DNA from 3 places in the Paenibacillus sp. FSL F4-0243 genome. Region 3 is predicted to be linked to each of the others. Evidence: predicted binding sites of a transcription regulator. Region 3 holds the regulator's gene; each other region holds the start of a gene.
What was found. The regulator Rex, encoded in region 3, represses fermentation and respiration genes when NADH is low (regulators of the CRP and FNR family bind a similar motif). The targets are predictions, from matches to a motif close to TTGTGAAATATTTCACAA.
Positions count from the first base shown of each region.

Region 1: the regulator Rex is predicted to act here: its motif matches at 4,525-4,542, upstream of NSS87_RS02090 (flavocytochrome c).
Region 2: the regulator Rex is predicted to act here: its motif matches at 4,174-4,191, upstream of pflB (formate C-acetyltransferase).

Region 1 is NZ_CP150151.1:462,607-469,495, reverse strand. Features, by position in the region: gene NSS87_RS02110 (ABC transporter substrate-binding protein) at 1-670, shown strand, start outside; gene NSS87_RS02105 (MTH1187 family thiamine-binding protein) at 934-1,227, shown strand; gene NSS87_RS02100 (ABC transporter permease) at 1,224-1,985, shown strand; gene NSS87_RS02095 (ABC transporter ATP-binding protein) at 2,002-2,844, shown strand; gene NSS87_RS02090 (flavocytochrome c) at 2,959-4,509, opposite strand; gene NSS87_RS02085 (WecB/TagA/CpsF family glycosyltransferase) at 4,713-5,462, opposite strand; gene NSS87_RS02080 (nucleotidyltransferase domain-containing protein) at 5,541-6,422, opposite strand; gene NSS87_RS02075 (YncE family protein) at 6,608-6,889, shown strand, end outside.
Region 2 is NZ_CP150151.1:5,055,944-5,062,832, forward strand. Features, by position in the region: gene NSS87_RS22615 (extracellular solute-binding protein) at 1-447, opposite strand, end outside; gene pflA (pyruvate formate-lyase-activating protein) at 870-1,607, opposite strand; gene pflB (formate C-acetyltransferase) at 1,823-4,084, opposite strand; gene adhE (bifunctional acetaldehyde-CoA/alcohol dehydrogenase) at 4,337-6,889, opposite strand, start outside.
Region 3 is NZ_CP150151.1:4,802,584-4,809,472, forward strand. Features, by position in the region: gene NSS87_RS21390 (AAA family ATPase) at 1-342, opposite strand, end outside; gene NSS87_RS21395 (hypothetical protein) at 335-877, opposite strand; gene NSS87_RS21400 (DUF5590 domain-containing protein) at 1,286-1,804, opposite strand; gene NSS87_RS21405 (amidohydrolase) at 1,974-3,275, opposite strand; gene NSS87_RS21410 (redox-sensing transcriptional repressor Rex) at 3,262-3,915, opposite strand; gene dinG (ATP-dependent DNA helicase DinG) at 4,047-6,889, opposite strand, start outside.

The sequences.
Region 1 (6,889 bases), 2.6 Mb from region 3:
TGCAGCCATTATTCAGCATAATACTTCGGGATTCGCCGCTCCAGTGGATCGGAATATTAAATCACCAAAAGATTTTGAGGGTAAAACTTACGGAGGCTGGGGCTCTCCCGCTGAGGAAGCAGCCATGAAGGCGATCATGGACCCTGTTGGTGGCGATGTGAACAAGGTGAAGCTAATCAGTATTGGTGAAGCTGACTATTTTACCGCAGTCAAACGTGACATTGATTTCGCTTGGATCTTCTACGCTTGGACCGGTATTGAAGCCGAACTGCGTGGTGAGCCTCTGGATATGCTCTACTTGAAGGATTATGCGCCTCAGCTCGATTATTACACCCCTGTGCTGACCACGAGTGAGAAGCAGATTTCTGAGAATCCAGATTTGGTGAAGGCTTTCCTGAAAGCCACATCGAAGGGTTATCAATATGCGATTGATCATCCAGAAGAGGCTGCCGCTACATTATCCAAGGCTGTGCCTGACCTTGATGCCGAGCTTGTCCTAGCTAGCCAAAAATGGCTTAGCCCGAAATATAAGGACGACGCCCCACGCTGGGGAGAGCAAAAAACCGAGGTCTGGCAGAATTACGGCGACTGGATGTATGATTTGAAGCTGCTGGACAAACCGCTGGATGCAGCTAGTGCATTCACGAATGATTTTTTACCGGCGGAGTAAATAACAATTATAAATGAATCACTTCGTTATCAAAGTTGGCTTTTTGAACTTACCTATACAATGAGAGCTCAAAAAGTCGACTTTCAGAACCGAGAAGGTTGAACGTTACTTGAGGAAGGAGGAACGGAGCGTAGTGATTTGCTACGTGAGTACCGGACTTCCCAAGTTCGTTCAAGATTCGACGCCGAATCTGCTTCCTGAATTACTTCGTTATCAAAGTTGGCTTTTTGAACTACCTATACAATTTGAGAGGATTGATTATTGTGGCTAACACACTTTTAAGCATTCAAGTAATTCCTAAGACTCCAAACAATGAGGACTCCATCCCATACGTAGATAAAGCGATTGAAGTTATTCAAAAATCAGGCGTTAAATATCAGGTGAATCCACTGGAAACTACTATGGAAGGTGAACTGAGCGAGCTCCTGGAGGTTGTACGTCAAATGCAGGAGGCGCTGATCGAAGCAGGTAGTCCAAGCGTGATCTCCCAAATCAAAATCGCTCATAACCCTAACGGAATCAGCATGGATAAATTGACGGAGAAATATCGGCCGTGAGATCGACCTGGAAGCTAATATGGCCGCCCCTTGTGGCGGTCGTCTTCTTTTTAACCGTATGGCAGTTATCTGTTTCTCTATTCCATATCGAATCCTGGATTCTGCCGAGTCCTGCTGATATTGCTCGCGAATCCACCAGTAATGCCTCAGGTCTCTGGGCTCATACGATGGCTACGCTCCGACTCACATTAATCGGTTTTCCTATTGGTACAGGTGTAGGCTTGATCGTCGCGCTACTTTTGCATCTTTTACCTTGGGCTAGGCGGGCTTTTTATCCACTCATTATTCTGAGTCAAAATGTTCCCTCTATCGCACTCGGACCACTGCTTATCATCTGGTTTGGCTTCGGCCTTTTGCCCAAAATCGTGCTGATTACACTGGTATGCTTCTTCCCGGTAGCTGTCGCTGCAATGGGCGGCTTGTCTCAAAGTGATCAGGTCATGATGAATTATATGAAAATGGCTGGCGCAAGCAAGTGGCAAATCTTCACCAAGCTGGAGCTCCCGTCTTCTATCCCGGCACTATTTTCCGGTGTGAAAATATCTGCTACTTATGCGGTTATGGGAGCCGTGGTCGCTGAGTGGATTGGCGCGGATAAAGGGATTGGCTATTATATGCTGCTGCAAAAATCGGCTTACCGTACGGATCGGATGTTTGTCGCTATTGTTATTATTGTGCTCCTTAGTCTTGTGCTTTTTGCGATTATCGCCTTGCTCGAAAAATGGTTAGTTCGCTGGAAACCGCGCCGTAACTCATAGAAAGGAAGATGCCTGTATGTCTCAAGCGACGCAAATAGAGCAAAGAACAACTGAAAACACAAGCTCTCCTGAAGCTCATACTGCACCACCTGCTCTTGAAGTAAGCGGCATCTCCAAGTCCTTCACCCATCGTCGCCGCGAGACGAACGTGCTTAACAACGTCTCTCTTAAGGTAGAGCAGCAAGAGTTCGTTTCGATCGTCGGTCCTTCCGGCTGCGGAAAAAGCACCTTATTCCATATGATCGGCGGACTAGTGAAGCCTGATGCAGGAACGATCCGCATGAGCGGCAAGGTCGTTACAGGTCAACGTGGTGAAATCAGTTATATGCCGCAGCAGCCTGCGCTTTTTCCTTGGCGAACGATTGAAGATAATGTACTGCTAGCCGGAGAAATTAAAGGCGCTCTGCAGGATGGAGCTCGTGAAGAAGCGCGCCAATGGCTCGCAAAGGTTGGCTTGAATGGATTCGAACAGGCTTATCCGCATATGCTGTCTGGCGGGATGCAGCAGCGTGCTGCTTTTCTCAGAGCATTGCTGGCTCCGCAGGAGTTGATGCTGCTCGATGAACCTTTCAGCGCACTGGATGCACTAACTCGCAGTGAAATGCAGCGCTGGCTGCTGGAGCTGTGGGAGGAGAATCGCCGCTCCGTGCTATTCATTACCCATAACATCGAAGAAGCGTTGCTGCTCTCGAATCGTATTTATGTATTCTCGGGTCGCCCTGGCTCCATCCTACATACTGTTGATGTGCCATTTCCACGGCCACGCCGCGATGAGATTACGGATTCCCCGGAATTCCTTAAACTCAAACGCCAGCTGTCACAGTGGATGCGAGAAGAACAAGCTAAAAGCGAGAAGTAGCTTTTTGAATAGAGGTCACTCCACTCACTTTAAACGAGAGATTAAACAAAGAACCGCCCGGGCTTCAATTAGCCCAAGCGGTTCTTTTGTTTTAACCAGAATAGCAGTTAAATCTTATTGTGCTTGTACAAACTCAGCAGATTTAACCCCTGCTTGACGGCCGAAAATAATGATTTCTGCTACAGAGTTACCGCCGATCCGGTTTTGACCGTGCAATCCACCTGTAACTTCACCAGCCGCATACAGGCCAGGAATAGCAGCGCCGTCTTTATTTAATACTTCTGTGTTCGTATTGATCTTCACGCCGCCCATGGTGTAATGAATCCCTGGGGCGATCTTAATAGCGTAGTAAGGACCCGCGGACAAATCGTTGTCCATCCCTGTTGTTCTGCCGAATTCAGCATCGTTCTTGTTCTTTACCGCGCTGTTCCAAGTATCAAGTGTCGCTTTTAGCTTATCGGCTGGAACACCGATTTCTTTCGCCAATGCTTCGATGGTATCCGCTTGGATTACGAAGCCCATTTTGTCATATTGTTCAATTGCTTTCACGCGTGATTTGACGCCGGAATCAAAGACAAGCGTTGCCGCTTTTTCAGGAAGTGCATTGATCGCTTCGGTAACTTTATCACGTGTAGTCAATTCGTTTACGAACCGTTTGCCTTCGCTATTCACGAGGATAGAACCTTCGCCGCGTACAGCTTCCCCGATCAGATAAGATTTTTCTTGTTGAACTGTTGGGTGAACCTGGATTTGATCCATATCAACGGTGGTTCCGCCAAGTGCCTCAATCATCTTGATGCCGTCGCCGGTACTGCCGATTTGGTTAGTCGTTACGTATCCTTCCAGATCAGGTCTAACTTTTGAAATCATATCCATGTTGGATCCAAAACCACCTGTTGTTACAACAACTGCCTTCGCTGTAATGGTTTTTTCATCAGCTTGGTTAAAGAGTACTTTGACACCGTTAGCCTTACCGTCTTTTTGAGTAATTTCTTTAACATCCGCGTTCACAAACAGTGGAATTTCTTTTTCTTGTACGTTTCTAACCAATCCTTTGACAAGGTATTGGCCTACCGCAGAGCCGTCTTCTGGACGGTGGGTGCGCTTTTCGCTCATGCCGCCTGTGATCGTAATATTGTTCAGCTTGATTCCGATCGAATCCAACCAATCGATTGCACTTGCGGAATTGTCAACGAAGAAACGAAGCATCTCTTTATCGTTCGTGTCATGGCCGCCCTTTAGTGTCTCTTCATAAAACTTATCATTGCTATCTTCAATGCTTTGCTCTTTTTGAAATTTCGTTTGGGAAGCGTTCATTCCTGAGGAGGATTTACTTGTATTCCCACCTGCAACCGGCATTTTTTCTAAAATAACAGGGTTCAAGCCTTTGGCCTTAGCTTCCAGTGCAGCAGACATTCCTGCACCACCAGCACCAACAATAACGATATCATAATTATCTTTTAATTGATCCAGTGGTGTGTAACTAGCTTCTGATGCACCTGATACGGCTTCCGTTTTATCATTTTTGGCCGTCTCATTTACCTTACTTTTGTTCTCGTTGCCATTACTATTACCTGCGCTGTTGCTATTACTGTTACCGCAGCCTGCGATTACGAGCATGACAGAGAGAATGAGAATGAGAGCAGTACTTGTTGTCTTCTTCATCTTTATAACGCCCCTTTGTGAATGTTTTCACATTTATAATAACGCAAAGATGCTGTTTTGGGAAGTTTTTTATGTAATTAGTTATGGTTACTGTTACATTTCCATGAATATTTTCATTTAAGTTTTCATAAAAATTCTTACTTTCAATATTTCCTCAGCTTACTACTCAAAAAAAGCCACCCTTTCCAGGGCGGCCATCTGCTTTATTTCCTAAGCATAGCTCGATACACGAATTTAGGAAGAACTGCTTGCCTGCGCCAGCGCGACTTTTGTCCTTTGGCCACAGGTGCGAATAAGAGTCGATGCAGCCACTCCAAATTGAATTTCTTCCATATCGCAGGGGCTGGAGTCACTTTTCCCGCTATAACATCCAAGCTTCCCCCCACGCCAAACACAACCTTAACCTGAGAAAGCGCCTGTTTATGCTTATAAACCCACTTGTCAGAGTATGGAGCCCCCATCGCGACAATCAGGAAATCTGGCTGTGCGTGCTGAATCTCTGCCACAATGGCCGGTTCCTCTTCTTTAGCAAGAAAACCATTATGTCTTCCGGCAATTTTCACATTCGGATATCGCTCTGTAATCTTTTCGACCGCTTTACAGCTGGTATGCTCATCCGTGCCTAAGAAATAAAAGCTCCAGCCCAGCTTATTCCCTTGTGCGAGCAGCTCAAGAAGTAGTTCATACCCCGTAACTCGTTCAGCTATAGGGTCACCTTTTCTTCTCGATGCCAGCACAATGCCAATCCCATCAGGAGTAATCAAATCTGCCTCATGGAGTATGGTTCGAAGCAGCTCATCCGATTGGCTTGTTATCGTAATTTCCGGGTTCGCCGTAATCAAATGAAATAGCTTCGGTTCTCCGGATTGAATATGTTTTGTTAGATGAAGTGTTGTCTCGTTTAGTGTTAGTTTTGAAAAAGGAACGCCTAATATAGAGACTGTCCCAGCCATTTAATCACCTCTTACTGAAAAGTTCATTCCAGTATACCTTACCGTAATCAAGAAGGATAGTCAGCGTCATTACTCTGTTTATTCCTCCAAAAACTTCCACCACTCTATTAACCAAGGTTCATCGATCCCTCGCAGGCGGAATTCCTCCAAAAGTATCTTTCGAAATTGTTTTTCCATTTTGACAAAATTATTGTCCTCCTGGTGCATGGGAGCAAAGGATTCATCCTCTCTAAGATAACTCCAAAAATCGCCTGCACACTCCAAAATCTTTCGACCTACGACCGTTTGCTGCGCTACGGGAACAAGCCATTTGTCATAGGGATACGGATAACCTTCAATAGTGATTGCACAGCGTAAAGCCTCTTTATAAAGGGAAACCGCTAAGAACAAGATTGGAAAGGCGTCGCCACGAACTACAGGATTATCTAGACTTCTGGCATAGCTTCTTAGCTGTATGTATGAATTCTTACGAAATTTCATTAGTACTTCAGATTGGAGTGGAACATAGGAATGAAAAAGTGACTTCAGATCCAGCTGATCGTAGTAAATATAGGACACCGATGCATTCCACAGCCATTCCATATCCCCGCTCATTAAAGCTTCTTTGATATCAGATATTTTATGGAGTGTATAATGCCCTGTCTTCCCACTCGGAAGCCTTAAATCCATAAAAAAACTACTGTGCTCCGGAATCAGCCCTGCTTCCTCGAACCGATGATTAATACTGTTGTAAGACTCATCCTCACAAATAATGATTATATCTACATCCGACTGCCCATCTACCACCCCGAGTGCGGTCGATCCATCTAGGATAATGCTTACCCTCTGACGATCTTCTTGCAATAACGGATGATTTAGGATCTCTTGCGTAATGAACTTTCCAATCTCCTCTAGTAATTCGCGATGAAGTAGCAACTTATCAGGTGTTAGTAAAATATCCGACAATACTGATTTCATCATCGTATCCATCAGCCTCCAATCGATCTCAACCCCCTTGTAAATATAGCGCTTACATTTAATCTGAAATGTGGATTTGGGAATATCATTCTATACTCTAGAGATACATCTTGCAACGATATATAGTACCCTTTTGCCCTTGCCCAAATATAATGAATCATCTAGTCATTTGAAGAGGGGGTTATATCATGGCGTTACCCACCATCATAACCACAGTTCCTACATCCGTACCTGTCGGAGATATTGAGGTAAATCCCATCACCAATCGGGTATACTTCGTAAATCCTAACACTACAGCCGGAACTGTTGGTGTATTAAGCACCCTGACCAATCGGATCATTGCAACCATACAAGTAGGTAGATTTCCGCTCAAGCTTGCCATCAACCCAAGAACAAACCGTGTGTACGTCACCAACTTCCGCGATGGAACGGTATCTGTAATTAGCGGACGGACAAACCGTGTAATCAAG
Region 2 (6,889 bases), 250 kb from region 3:
CTCTAGGATTGGAGTCAGATCGAGTAATTTACCTTCTTTAGCATAGATCTTAGAGTCAGGGCTTCCGAAAAGATCGAAGATCTCTGGTGGATTACCCGCAGCCATTTCACCACGTAATTTTTCTTTACGGTTTACATCTGAATCTACTCCATCAAGCTTAAAGGTCAGACCCGGTACATCGCCTTCTACCTTTTTCACTACTTCTTGCAGAATAGCTAAACGTTTCTGTTTGTCGGCACCGATTTGAGTGTGACGAATCGTCATTTCGAACGGCTCGCTACTAACCGGTTCTTCAGTTGCTGGAGCATTTGTAGCATCCGCTGAATTCGTCGCGGTAGCGTTTCCATCTCCTTTGTTAGAAGATGCATTGTTGTTGCCTCCGCAACCTGCCAGTAAAGCTGATGATACAAAAATCAGGGACAATAGCAAAGTCATACCTTTTTTCATTTCTTGTGACCCCCCATATAATGTTGTGCTTTACACTTCTTATTATAGAAAACAGATTCCATTCTCGTAAGGTTAAGATTCATCCACTATAGGGATAAAAATCTCTAATGAAAGCGGAATCAACTACACGATATGTAATATAATATAACTTAATTTCAGTAATAATTACGATTAAAAGCTTTATAGCGTGATTTAACCATACATATACTTTGAAAATAATCATAAAAACTCAATGTAATGATACAATATATATCATAACGTATTTCCAACTCGTTAATTAACAACTGTAAATATATCATTTTTTTAAAGCGAAAATACAAAATTACCCCTTTAAATGACATCAGACGTCCCTCATAACAAAAAAAGCCGTTCCTTCAGCAGTAAATCACTGAAGGAACGGCTCCACTTAATGTAGGTATAAATTATACCAATGCTGTCTGCTTACGACCTTCTTCGACTAAGCGGTACGCCCGCTGAACTTCTTCATCCGTAGGGGATGGCACTCCATCCAATTCATAAGCCTTACCGAGCATTTCCCATTTATAGATACCCATTTGATGATAAGGTAAGATTTCAAATTTCTCAACGCCATTTAAGGTTCCAATATAACGACCTAGATTGATAAGGTCCTCTTCACGGTCATGAATACCTGGAACATATACATGTCTAATCCACATTTTACGGTTATGATCTGACAGCCAACGTGCAAGCTTCAAGGTCCGATCATTAGATTTACCAGTTAACTTAATGTGTGCTTCTTCATCAATATGCTTCAAATCGAGCATCACCAAGTCCGTAACATCCAATAAGTCATTAATCTTGTCACCTTCGTTATAACCATTACTATCTAATGTGGTGTGCAGATTCCAACGCTTCTTAACTTCCGTAAATAACTGTTTTACAAATTGTGCCTGCAAAGTTGGTTCTCCGCCGGATACAGTTAACCCACCACCGGATGAACGATAGTAGTTTAAATATGGCTCGATCTCCGAAAGCACTTCTTCTAGAGTCATTTCCTTACCTTCATCTAAAGCCCAAGTATCAGGGTTATGGCAATACTGGCATTTCAGCAAGCACCCTTGCATAAATAAGACAAATCGAATACCAGGTCCGTCAACGGTTCCAAAGGTTTCCAAGGAGTGTATGCGACCTTTAATCATAGGATGTCATCCTTTCTCCAGGACTGACTAACAGTCCATCTTTCACGAAGAAGAATCCCTGCCCTTAAGACTGTGTTCTCCTTAATCGCGACCGTAAAATTTAAAATTTTAATGATTCTTGAACAAGATATTACCGCCCTTGAAACAAGAGCGGTAATTCCTTGCAAATATTTTAGTGCATATCTCAATGAAAGATCTTTATAAATATAAACAAATTACATTGAACCGTGGAAAGTACGGTTAATTACGTCCATTTGTTGTTCGCGAGTCAACTTGATGAAGTTAACTGCATAACCGGATACGCGGATAGTCAATTGTGGATAGTTCTCTGGGTGATCCATAGCGTCCATCAGCTGTTCACGGTTAAATACGTTAACGTTCAAATGCTGAGCGTTATTATGGAAGTATCCGTCCATCATGTGTACCAGGTTAGACTTACAGGATTCATCGTCTTTACCTAGTGCCTTAGGTACGATAGAGAACGTATTGGAGATACCATCTTGTGCATCGGAGTAAGGCAGTTTGGCTACAGAGTTCAGTGAAGCCAGAGCACCTTTCTTGTCGCGTCCGTGCATTGGGTTAGCACCTGGTGCGAATGGTTCGCCTTTTTTACGTCCGTCAGGTGTTGTACCTGTCTTCTTACCGTACACTACATTCGAAGTAATGGTCAATACCGATTGAGTCGGTACAGCATCACGATATGTTTTGTGTTTACGGATCATAGACATGAAGGTTTCAACCAATTCTACTGCGATGTTGTCTACAGCATCGTCATTGTTACCGTAGCAAGGGAATTCGCCTTCAGTTTCGAAGTCAATTGCAATACCTTGTTCGTTACGGATTGGTTTAACCTTCGCGTATTTAATCGCACTCAGTGAGTCTGCTGCAACGGACAGACCAGCGATACCGCAAGCCATTGTACGCAGAATGTCGCGATCATGCAGTGCCATTTCGATACGTTCGTAAGAATATTTGTCATGCATATAGTGAATGATGTTCAAAGTGTTAACATAAGTCTTAGCCAACCACTCCATCATCGGTTTGAAGCGTTTCATTACTTCGTCATAATCTAGATATTCAGAAGTGATAGCTGGGAATTCCGGTCCAACTTGTGCTCCGGATTTTTCGTCTTTACCACCATTAATAGCATACAGCAAAGCTTTTGCCAGGTTGGCACGAGCGCCGAAGAACTGCATTTGTTTACCGATACGCATTGGAGATACGCAGCATGCAATCGCATAATCTTCACCCCAGTATGGACGCATTAGATCGTCATTTTCATACTGAATTGCACTAGTTTCGATAGAAACCTTAGCACAATATTTTTTGAAGCCTTCAGGCAATCTTTCGGACCAAAGTACAGTTAAGTTTGGTTCTGGAGCTGGACCCAAGTTGTACAGGGTGTTCAGGAAACGGAAGCTGTTCTTGGTAACACGAGTGGTTCCATCTTCAGCCATACCACCGATGGATTCAGTTACCCAAGTAGGGTCTCCAGAGAACAGGTCATTATAGTCAGGTGTACGCAAGAATTTTACGATACGCAGTTTCATTACGAAATGATCGACAATTTCTTGTACTTGTTCTTCAGTCAAAGTACCTTCTTCAATATCGCGTTCTGCATAGATGTCTAAGAAGGAAGAAACACGTCCCAGGGACATCGCTGCACCATTTTGTTCTTTAACTGCTGCCAGATATCCAAAGTATACCCATTGAGTAGCTTCTTTGAAGTTCGTCGCCGGTTTGGAAATATCCATGCCGTGAGCAGCTGCCATTTCTTTCAATTCGCCCAGTGCACGAATTTGCTCGGACAGTTCTTCACGTAAACGAATTACTTCTTCTGTCATGGAATCAACTTCAAGCTCAGCTAGTTGTTGCTTTTTGTCTTTAATCAAGAAATCAATACCGTACAGAGCTATGCGGCGGTAGTCGCCGATAATACGTCCACGGCCGTAAGCATCAGGAAGACCTGTGATAACGCCGGATTTACGTACTGCTCTCATGTCTGGTGTATATGCATCAAATACGCCTTGGTTATGCGTTTTGCGAATGTTCGTGAACATGTCAACGATGTTTTGTGGAAGCTCGAAGCCATAAGCCTTCGTAGCATCAACCATCATCTTGATCCCGCCGAATGGCTGGATGGAACGTCTGAAAGGAGCATCAGTCTGCACGCCTACAATTTGTTCCTTGTCCTTGTCAATGTAGCCTGGAGCATGTGAAGTGATTGTGGAGACAGTATCTAGGGAAACATCCCATACGCCGCCTCTTTCTCTTTCTTCCTTGCTCAGTTGGGAAATAATCTTCCACAGTTCAGTTGTGTTACTAGTAGGACCTACGAGGAACTCTTCGTTACCTTCATAAGGCTTAATGTTACTAGCGATAAAGTTGTTAACGTCAACTTTCTTGGACCATTTACCTTTTGTAAAGCTTCTCCAACCGGATTTCACTTCATTTACTTCTTTTTCAATCACCGACATGCTAAATCCCTCCATCTATATTTATTATATTTGTAGAGATCGCGGGCTTGAAGGTTGATCCCGTGTCTCGTGATCCCCAAAAGATGTGGTTGTTCCAAATTTCACAATCAACATTTCATATGTGGGACCGTTGTTTATATAAACATTCTAGTTTATTTTCTATAAAAACACTGTGACAAATATCACCTTTCGAGTGATATTTGTCACCTTTATCTAAGTCCACAACTATCCTATTCTCTATTTAACCATTTATTAATTATCAAATCTTCCGTAGAACGCATTACGGTATACATCAGCAAGCTCAGAAACCAGTGGCAGCTTAGGATTGGCAGTTGTACATTGATCTTCAAACGCACGGTCAGCCAAATAATCTACGCGGGATTCGAAGTCCTTAGGATCAAAGCCCAGTTGTTGGAACGATTCTTCGATGCCCAATTTTTTATTCATATCGCGAATAGCATTGATCAGGCTAGTTACACCTTCTTCAGTTGTGCGAGCTGGCAATCCCAGAATACGGGCAATTTCAGCATAACGCTCATCAGCTACGAAGTGCGAATATTTAGGGAACGAAGCGAACTTCGTAGGTTTTTTAGCATTGTAGCGGATAACGTGTGGCATAAGGATCGCGTTAGTACGACCGTGAGCAGTGTGGTACTGTCCGCCCCATTTATGTGCCAAACTGTGGTTAATACCCAAGAATGCATTGGCAAAGGCCATACCAGCAAGTGTTGATGCGTTATGCATTTTCTCACGTGCTACTCTGTCGCCTTCCAGCGCCGATTTTTCAAGGTATTGGAATACCAGTTGGATCGCTTTAATAGCTAGACCATCAGTATAGTCACTCGCCATAACCGATACATAAGCTTCGATAGCATGTGTCAATACGTCCATACCTGTATCAGCAACAGCAGTTTTTGGCAAGCTGTATACGAACTCTGGATCAATGATAGCCACATCTGGAGTTAACTCGTAGTCAGCCAAAGGATATTTAGTGTGCTGTTCAGTTGTTTTATCGGTAATAACTGCGAAAGATGTTACTTCCGAACCTGTACCCGAAGTTGTTGGAATCGCTACAAACTTAGCTTTGTTACCAAGTTTAGGGAATTTGTATACCCGTTTACGGATATCCATGAATTTTTGTTTCAGACCATTAAAGTCTGCGTCTGGATGTTCATAGAATAACCACATTCCTTTTGCAGCATCCATTGGGGAGCCGCCGCCAAGTGCGATAATGCAGTCCGGTTGGAATCTGTTCATCATTGCAGTACCTTTTTCAACTGTAGTTGTCGATGGATCTGGTTCAACTTCAGAGAACACTTCGATAGCTACAGGAGTTTGACGTTGACGCAGGTAATGTTCAACTCTTTCAACATATCCAAGCTTAACCATCATTGGGTCAGTGATAATTGCGACACGTGTGATATCAGGCATTTTGGTCAGGTACTGAGTAGCGCCTTTTTCGAAATATATCTTGTCAGGTACTTTAAACCATTGCATATTCACGGTACGACGATTCACCCTTTTCACGTTGATCAAATTGATTGCTGTAACGTTTTGCGACACGGAGTTACGACCATAAGATCCGCAGCCCAGAGTCAACGAAGGGATATTAGTGTTGTAGATATCGCCGATCGCACCATGTGTGGAAGGCGAGTTAACGAGAATACGTCCTGTTTGCAGACGGTTAGAGAACTTCATGATTACTTCTTCATTGTTGGAGTGGATAGCCGAGCTATGTCCCATACCACCAAATTCAACAATTTGAGCTGCGCGTTCGATACCTTGATCTGCATTCTTAACTTTGTAGCAAGCAAGAACCGGGCTTAATTTTTCAGCGGAAAGTGGATATTTAGTGCCTACACCTTCAAGTTCTGCTACCAGAATCTTTGTGCCGGCAGGGACTTGAATGCCACACATTTCAGCAATCTTCACTGCGGATTGACCTACGATTGCTGGGTTAACCGCACATTTATCTACATTCATTGCTCCACTAGTCAGTTTGGCAGCTTCTTCTTTATTCACAAAGTAGCAGCCATTAGCAATCATCTTTTTCTTCACTTGATCGAAGATTGGTTCTTCGATAATAACAGCTTGCTCGGAAGCACAGATCATACCATTATCAAATGTTTTAGAAAGAATAATGTCCGTTACGGCTTGATCAATATCCGCGCTCTTTTCAATGAAAGCAGGTACGTTACCAGGGCCTACGCCAAGTGCTGGTTTACCACAGCTGTAAGCTGCTTTTACCATTGCAGAACCACCAGTTGCCAAGATAAGAGCAACGTCTGGGTTGTTCATCAATGCGTTTGTCTTGTCCATTGTTGGCATTTCAATCCATTGGATACAGTTCTCAGGAGCGCCAGCTTTCACGGCAGCATCATGAAGAATTTTTGCAGCAGCTGCACTACACTCTTGCGCAGATGGGTGGAAACCGAATATAATAGGGTTCCGTGTCTTAATCGAAATCAACGCTTTAAACATCGTGGTGGATGTAGGGTTGGTTACCGGTGTGATACCCATAACAATTCCGACGGGTTCAGCAATTTTTTGGAAGCTATCATAAGCGTTGTCTTCAATAACGCCTACTGTTTTATCGTATTTAATTCCGTGCCAGATATATTCAGTTGAGAAGATGTTCTTCGTAATTTTGTCTTCGTATACGCCGCGTCCAGTTTCTTCTACGGCTAATTTTGCGAGGTACATATGTTTGTCGAGTCCAGCCAACGCCATTGCATGAACGATTGTGTCAACTTGCTCTTGGTCTAGCGCCATGAACGCCTCATGCGCTTTTTTTGCTTTATCCAC
Region 3 (6,889 bases):
TCCTGGAGGGCCAGTGAGTAGAATCCCTTTCAAAGGGCGAATCCCAAATTTACTGATCTCCTCATGCCGGATCAAAAAATCAAGTGCCTCACGAAGCTCTTGCTTCGCATTATCTTGCCCACCTATTTCTTCAAAAGTGAGCTTTGAAGGTCCTTCCTTCTTGCGTTTCTTTCCAGCACCAGCGTTCACTGTAAGCCCACCACGCAAATGAGCAATTATAAGTAGTGCAGTGAGCATCCCAGCTGCTATAACAATCGGGAATATATTAATACCTAAAAAAGCCATGAAAATAAACAGTACAGGAATAAATCCGAGTAAAATTTCTTTAAGGTACTTAGGCATTATTCCATACCCCCAAGGTCGCAGGTTTTCGCGGCAAAATAATAAATTTGCTTTCTTTTCCATTACTCAAGCTTACGTACACATTGTTGTCGTCGATATCAGTAGATGCTATCACATCTTTAAATTCCGTATTTTGCTGTTTCAATCTATCAAGTTCTGTAGGTATAATCGTATATTTACGGCTCTCCATGGCTTCAGCTACAGAGAACATCGCTTTATCCCAGTAATCATCCAATAGTTCACTTGAATTTTGCTCCACATCGAGTTTAAGTTTACGTCCTTCAATCACTGATTTTCCTTCTTTGGATACATACGATACTAGATCACGTAAATTCGTGCCCGGCTGCAAATCAAGTTTCAAAGTGACCTCATCGCGGTTAATACTAATATGTGAAGTATTTACTCCCTCAAATCCGGTTACAATCTTTTGGAGCGGTTCCTGTAAAGCAAACTGACGATATAAAAAGAATCCTCCGAATAATAGCATAGCCGACAGTAGAGACGTTATCAGTACAGGTACAAGACGTAATTTCAAGAAACGTCCTCCTCTCAAAGATGAAAAAATGTAAACAGAATGATCCAAAGTCATAGCTGCTAAGAGCTCACCAGAGCCTGACGTTCTACTAACACTGTTCTAATTACAAACAGTAGTATATCACAGGTGTATATACTATATTGAAAAAAAGTGTGAAGATATTTAAAATTTTATTTTTTAATTCTTTCCATTTTATTTAATTTATTGATTTAATTCGACAAAAAAAGGGCTGTTACTCTTAAAATAACAGACCTTTTTTCGTATGAATCTTTAAATCCCAATATATAAATCCACTCTTATAGTATATCACAGTTCGTGTACTAATAGTATATCAAATAATATGTCATTTTAAAAAACAAGCGAACCATAAATGGTCCGCTTGTTTCTCTTATAATGCCTTTGTTTAATTTAGCGGCTAGGTAAACTGTAACCTTCACCCATTTGAGCCCCATCCGAGAACCGATAAAATTGATAATAATATCGACCGCTTTGTTTATAAAAAAGCTGCCAAGCATACTCCCCGTTATATACTCCTGGCAACAACCGCTCAATGCTGATGTCCGGAAGATCGGCTTTTATAAGGCTACGCATTTTCGCTTCAGAGGTCCCTTTACTTAGTTCTTCAGCATATACTGCGTCGGTTCCTTCAGCAAACTTCCCGTCTACAGTAAAACGTACCCAAACCATCAACTCGGTCCCGGCTTCATTCTTCCCTGTTAAGACCCAGTACACCGCATTTTCATCCCACACGGATTTCTGCGCTTTGGTTACCTCTGTCAGACCAGCACTGGTTTTAGCGACATCCTTAGCGATATCTCGCTCGTTCCATTGATCTTTCATAATATAAGCATAGAACTGGATAAGTCCAAACAGAAGGAGCAGAATCAGAACTGACCCCAGGAGGATCCATTTTTTCCTTTTCTTCAAGGTACAGCTCCCTTTCTAGTAATATATCTTTTTTGATTATATAACACACCTGTGTGTTTATCCAAAGTTTCATATCCAATTCAATGATCTAATTATCAGAAACACAAAAGGCTGTAACTTTGCAATCGCAGAAAGTCACAGCCTTTCAGTTATTCGTTATGATCTTAGACTACCGTTTAAGCAGTCCATCAAATGATTCTTGCGCCTTACGACGGATTGCTTCCTCATCTAGCGTTACACATTCTCCATGTTTTACAACCTGTTTACCATTCACCCATACATGCTCAACATCCTTGGCACTGGCAGAGTATACAGCATGAGACAACAGATCTGTGTGTGGTAGCAAATGCGGCTGGTCTATATCAATCGCGATAAAGTCCGCTTTCATGCCAACAGCGAGTCTACCCACATCATTTAAAAAGATAGACTTTGCGCCATACTCTGTAGCTATACGCAGCGCTTCCGGAGCTGGAACAGCCGTCGGATCACCACTTACACCTTTATGGATGAGGGCTGCAAGACGCATCTCTTCAAACATATCCAGGTTATTATTGCTTGCCGCACCATCTGTACCCAGTGATACCTTCACACCAGCCTTTAGAAGATCCGTAACCCGAGCCACTCCACTAGCCAGTTTCAGATTACTTCCTGGGTTATGAGACACGCCTACATCATGACGAGCCAGTATCTCGATCTCTTCATCATTCAAATGAACGCCATGTGCAACAATAGACGGACGTGTGAACATTCCAAGCTTCTCTAAATGCGCTACAGGCCGAAGTCCGTAATCCACCACATTCTGCTCCACTTCGCGTTTGGTCTCGGACATATGGGTATGCATCGGTAAATCCAAATCATGTGCCGCTTGAACAAACTTAACAAAGAAGTCCGGTGGGCAAGTATATGGGGCGTGTGGCGAGATCATCGTCGTAATTCTACCATCAGCCTTACCATGCCAATTTCGTGCAAAAGAAATCGCTTCCGCAAGCTTGTGATTTTGTACTTCCTCTGGGCATAATCCGATTACGCCTCTCATCAGTACAGAACGAATGCCTGATAATTCGACTACCTCTGCTACTCGATCCATATGATCATACATATCCAAGAAGGTTGTAGTACCACCTTTTAGCATTTCCAGTACCGACAAGGAGGTTCCCCAGTATACATCTTCTCCAGTGAATTTCGCTTCCATCGGCCACATCTTCTCTTGAAGCCACACCTGAAGTGCTAAATCATCTCCATAACCACGAAGCAATGACATTGCCGCATGGCCATGTGTGTTTACCAGACCTGGCATAAACAGCAGACGACTGCCATCAACAACTTGTACATCATCTTCCATTAAAGGCTCTTCTTTTCCTATGTAAGTGATCAAATCATCTTCAATAGTCATATATCCATTCAGAACCGGCTCATCCGTTCCCGGAATAAGAAAACGCCCGCCCTTAATAATCGTTTTACTGCTCTTCATTTCCGGTTTCTTCCTTTCCGTCTTTCAAATAATAAGCAAGGCTTTGCAAATCCGTTGTAAAATCGGCAGCATGAACCCGGATATTCGATGGTGTTTTTAGAATCACTGGTGCAAAATTCAAAATCGCCTCAATGCCAGACTCAATGAGAATATCTGCTACATTCTGCGCTTCTGAATCAGGCACAGTAATGATCCCAATTCGAATACCTTGCTCACGAACCGTCTGACCAAGCTCCTCCATCGGTTGAACGGTAAGAGAGTTAATTTTCCGCCCTACCTTAGGTGCATAGGAGTCAAATATAGCGGTAATCTTCATAGTATCTTTCAGATAAGCATTGTAATTAGATAATGCATGTCCAAGGTTACCGGCACCTACTAAAGCCACATTCAATTGTTGATCCAGCTTCAGAATATGACGGATTTTTTCAATAAGATAAGTTACGTCATACCCGATACCTTTTCTACCAAAGTCTCCAAAATAAGCTAAATCTTTACGAATTTGAGCAGGATTCAAATCAAGTTTTTGTCCTAGTTCTTGTGAGGAAACGGTTAATATTTCACGTTTCTGGAGATCATTCAGGAAACGCAAGTACACAGGAAGTCTGCGAACAACGGCTTCTGATATTTTATCCGATTTCATAATTTACCTCCTAATTTAAGTGATATTCTGTTCAAATCCTATCGAAATTTCTGCACCTCGTCTCAATGAAGAGCGGTATTCTTATACCGCCCTTCATTGTAGAGTGATTAATTAGAGGGAAGACGCCCTTTTCAAGAAACGCCTCCGTCCTCCAACCACTCCGCTATTCGAGGAACCATTTGATCCGTAAGCATATGCTCCATTTTCGGGCCAGGCAACGAATACAGGAAATACTTCCCATAGTGAGATTCGATCACCCTTGTGTCATACACAATAACAATACCCCGATCTTGCGCTGTCCGCACCAGTCTTCCAAATCCTTGCTTAAAGCGGATAACTGCCTGAGGAACAGACAACTTCATGAACGGATTCTTCTTCTGGGCTTGTAATAACTCAGACTTCGCTTCCGCTAGGGGGTGATTCGGCGGTTGAAATGGAAGCCTCACGATAGCCAAGCATGTTAATGCTTCACCCGGAATATCTACACCCTCCCAAAAGCTGCTTGTTCCTAACAGCACAGAGGCTGCACTGTCCTGAAAACGGCGGATCAGCTTACTACGGCTGCCCCCCTCCACGCCTTGACCTAGCACCGTGATCTCTTGTGAGGCTAGAGCCTCTTTCAGAGGATCATAAACCTGGCGTAGCATCTTGTAAGAAGTAAACAGGACAAGCATCCGCCCACGTGTTGTAATAGCTGCTTCTGCTAGTGACTGTACGAGTGTATCGACAAATCGGGCATCGCCTACACTCCCCTTCACACTTGGGAAATCCCGCGGAATAACTAACAGCGCCTGCTCCCGATACTTAAAGGGAGAAGGCAGGAGTGATGTCATCAGACGCCCCTCTTCCGCAGCTTCATTAAGTCCGAGATTATCAATCATAAACTGGAAAGATTTATCCACAGAGAGTGTCGCCGAAGTTAGTACGATACTTTTCTTCTTGTCGAAAAACAGCTCCTTAAGCTGATTACTAACATCAACAGGAACGGCATACAGCTGTAGCGATTTACTGCGATAATTTCCATTCGCCTCCAGCCAATATACTACATTCTCATCATTTAATCCCATAAAAAACCGTACTTGCTCACGTATAGAAGCTAAATCCTTAAATAAGCCGCTAATATCGGTAACTAGGCTATCTGAGGAAGATTGACCTTCTTGATCTCGCATCTCATTAAGCATTTTATCACCTTTACGGATAATTTCGCTTAATGTCAGATTCATAGTATTCTCTAAAGCAACCAATTCATCCCAATCTTTCGGTTTACGGGTAGGAAGTAGCCGCATGACTAACTGGCCGGCTTCTCCCGCCGCTGCATCGCTGCGTTCCGGCAAGAGGCTGAATAGTTTATCACTAAGCAGATCCCAGGTTTCTTTTACGGTAAGAAGGTCCGGATAGATTCTATCGATCACTCCGCTCCATTCAGAAGCTTCCTCACTGCCTGATGACTGAAGCATTTGGCGAAGTGTAGGAAGTTGGCCATTTCGACTATCCTTATAAAGACGCGATAGTGTATGTGCCACCGTGAAATGCTTCATATGCATGCCTAAATGCTTGCCAGCCACGTCCTCCAGATGATGGGCCTCATCTATTACAAGATGTTCATAAGCCGGAAGTAGTTGATGCCCAGCCTTAACATCTGCGAAAAGCTTAGAGTGGTTCGTAATGACCACGTCTGCAATACCAGCTTCATGCTTAGCCCGATGATAATAACACTTACGGAACCAAGGACACGAGCGACCCAGACAAGAATCGGTATCGCTTGCCACCGTCTCCCAAAAATCTCCGCCACGTCCACTTAGATTGAGCTCTTCGTCATCTCCTGATTCACTTTGTGTCAGCCAAACGATCATCTGAGCCGCAGTAAGCGCATCTTCCCTCGGACTTATAAAGTCTTTTTTATTAATTTTATGTTCGAACTTACGAAGACACAAATAATGCCCTCTGCCCTTAAAAATTGCAGCTTTAAATGGAAAAGGAACTACCTGCGTTAACAAAGGAATATCACGCTCACGCAATTGATCCTGCAGATTAATAGTATGAGTGCTGACCATGACTTTTTCATTAGTGCGTACGCTTTGGTATATGGCAGGCAATAAATAACCAAGGGATTTACCGGTTCCTGTCCCTGCTTCGATCAATAGATGCTTATCTTCGGCAAGTGCCGTCATCACCTCATTGATCATAATATCCTGAGCTTCTCGGCTTTCATACTGTGGCAAAGTTTCCTTAAGTCGTTTCGTTACTTCATCCATATAATCTGTAAAAGATAAATTGTGTAGTGGATTCTCAGCATGCTCGTCTCGAGGTGGAGCTAATTCGTTCCAGTCTCCTACAGCAAGCGCTAATTGACGATAGAAAGTCAGATCACCTTCGGGCTGAAGCGTCTCCGCTTCCCGTTCACGCAGCAGACCATCAAAATACCAACCCAGATCACTATCCTCTTCCGTAAACAGCTCACAGAGTCTCTGAATCGTCAGCAGAGGCAAATCGTAGAGCTCCTCCAGACATTTCAGCAATACAAGAGCAGTTGCGAGTGCATCACTGTCTGCCTGATGCGGACGATCGTGCGTCACTCCAAAATGTGCACTAACTGATCCTAGTTGATAGGATGTGAGGGAAGGAAAGCAGATTTTCAGAAAATCAATCGTATCTAAAATCCGCCCTTGAAATGGTAAATACCCACATCGGTCTAAAGCATTTTGCAAAAAATGGAAGTCAAATGCGACATTATGCCCTACAAGCACAACATCATCCAAGAGTGGGACAAGCTCCATCATCATCTCATCCAGCTCAGGTGCATCCTTTACATCATCATCGGTAATCCCCGTTAGACCAGTTATAAAAGGAGGTATCGGCGTTCCGGGCTTGACGTAGGAACCATATACCCGGGAGATGGACCGGTCTTCTTCTATAATTGCAAGGCCAACCTGGATAATTTCACCCACGGATTGGGTTCCCGTTGTTTCAAAAT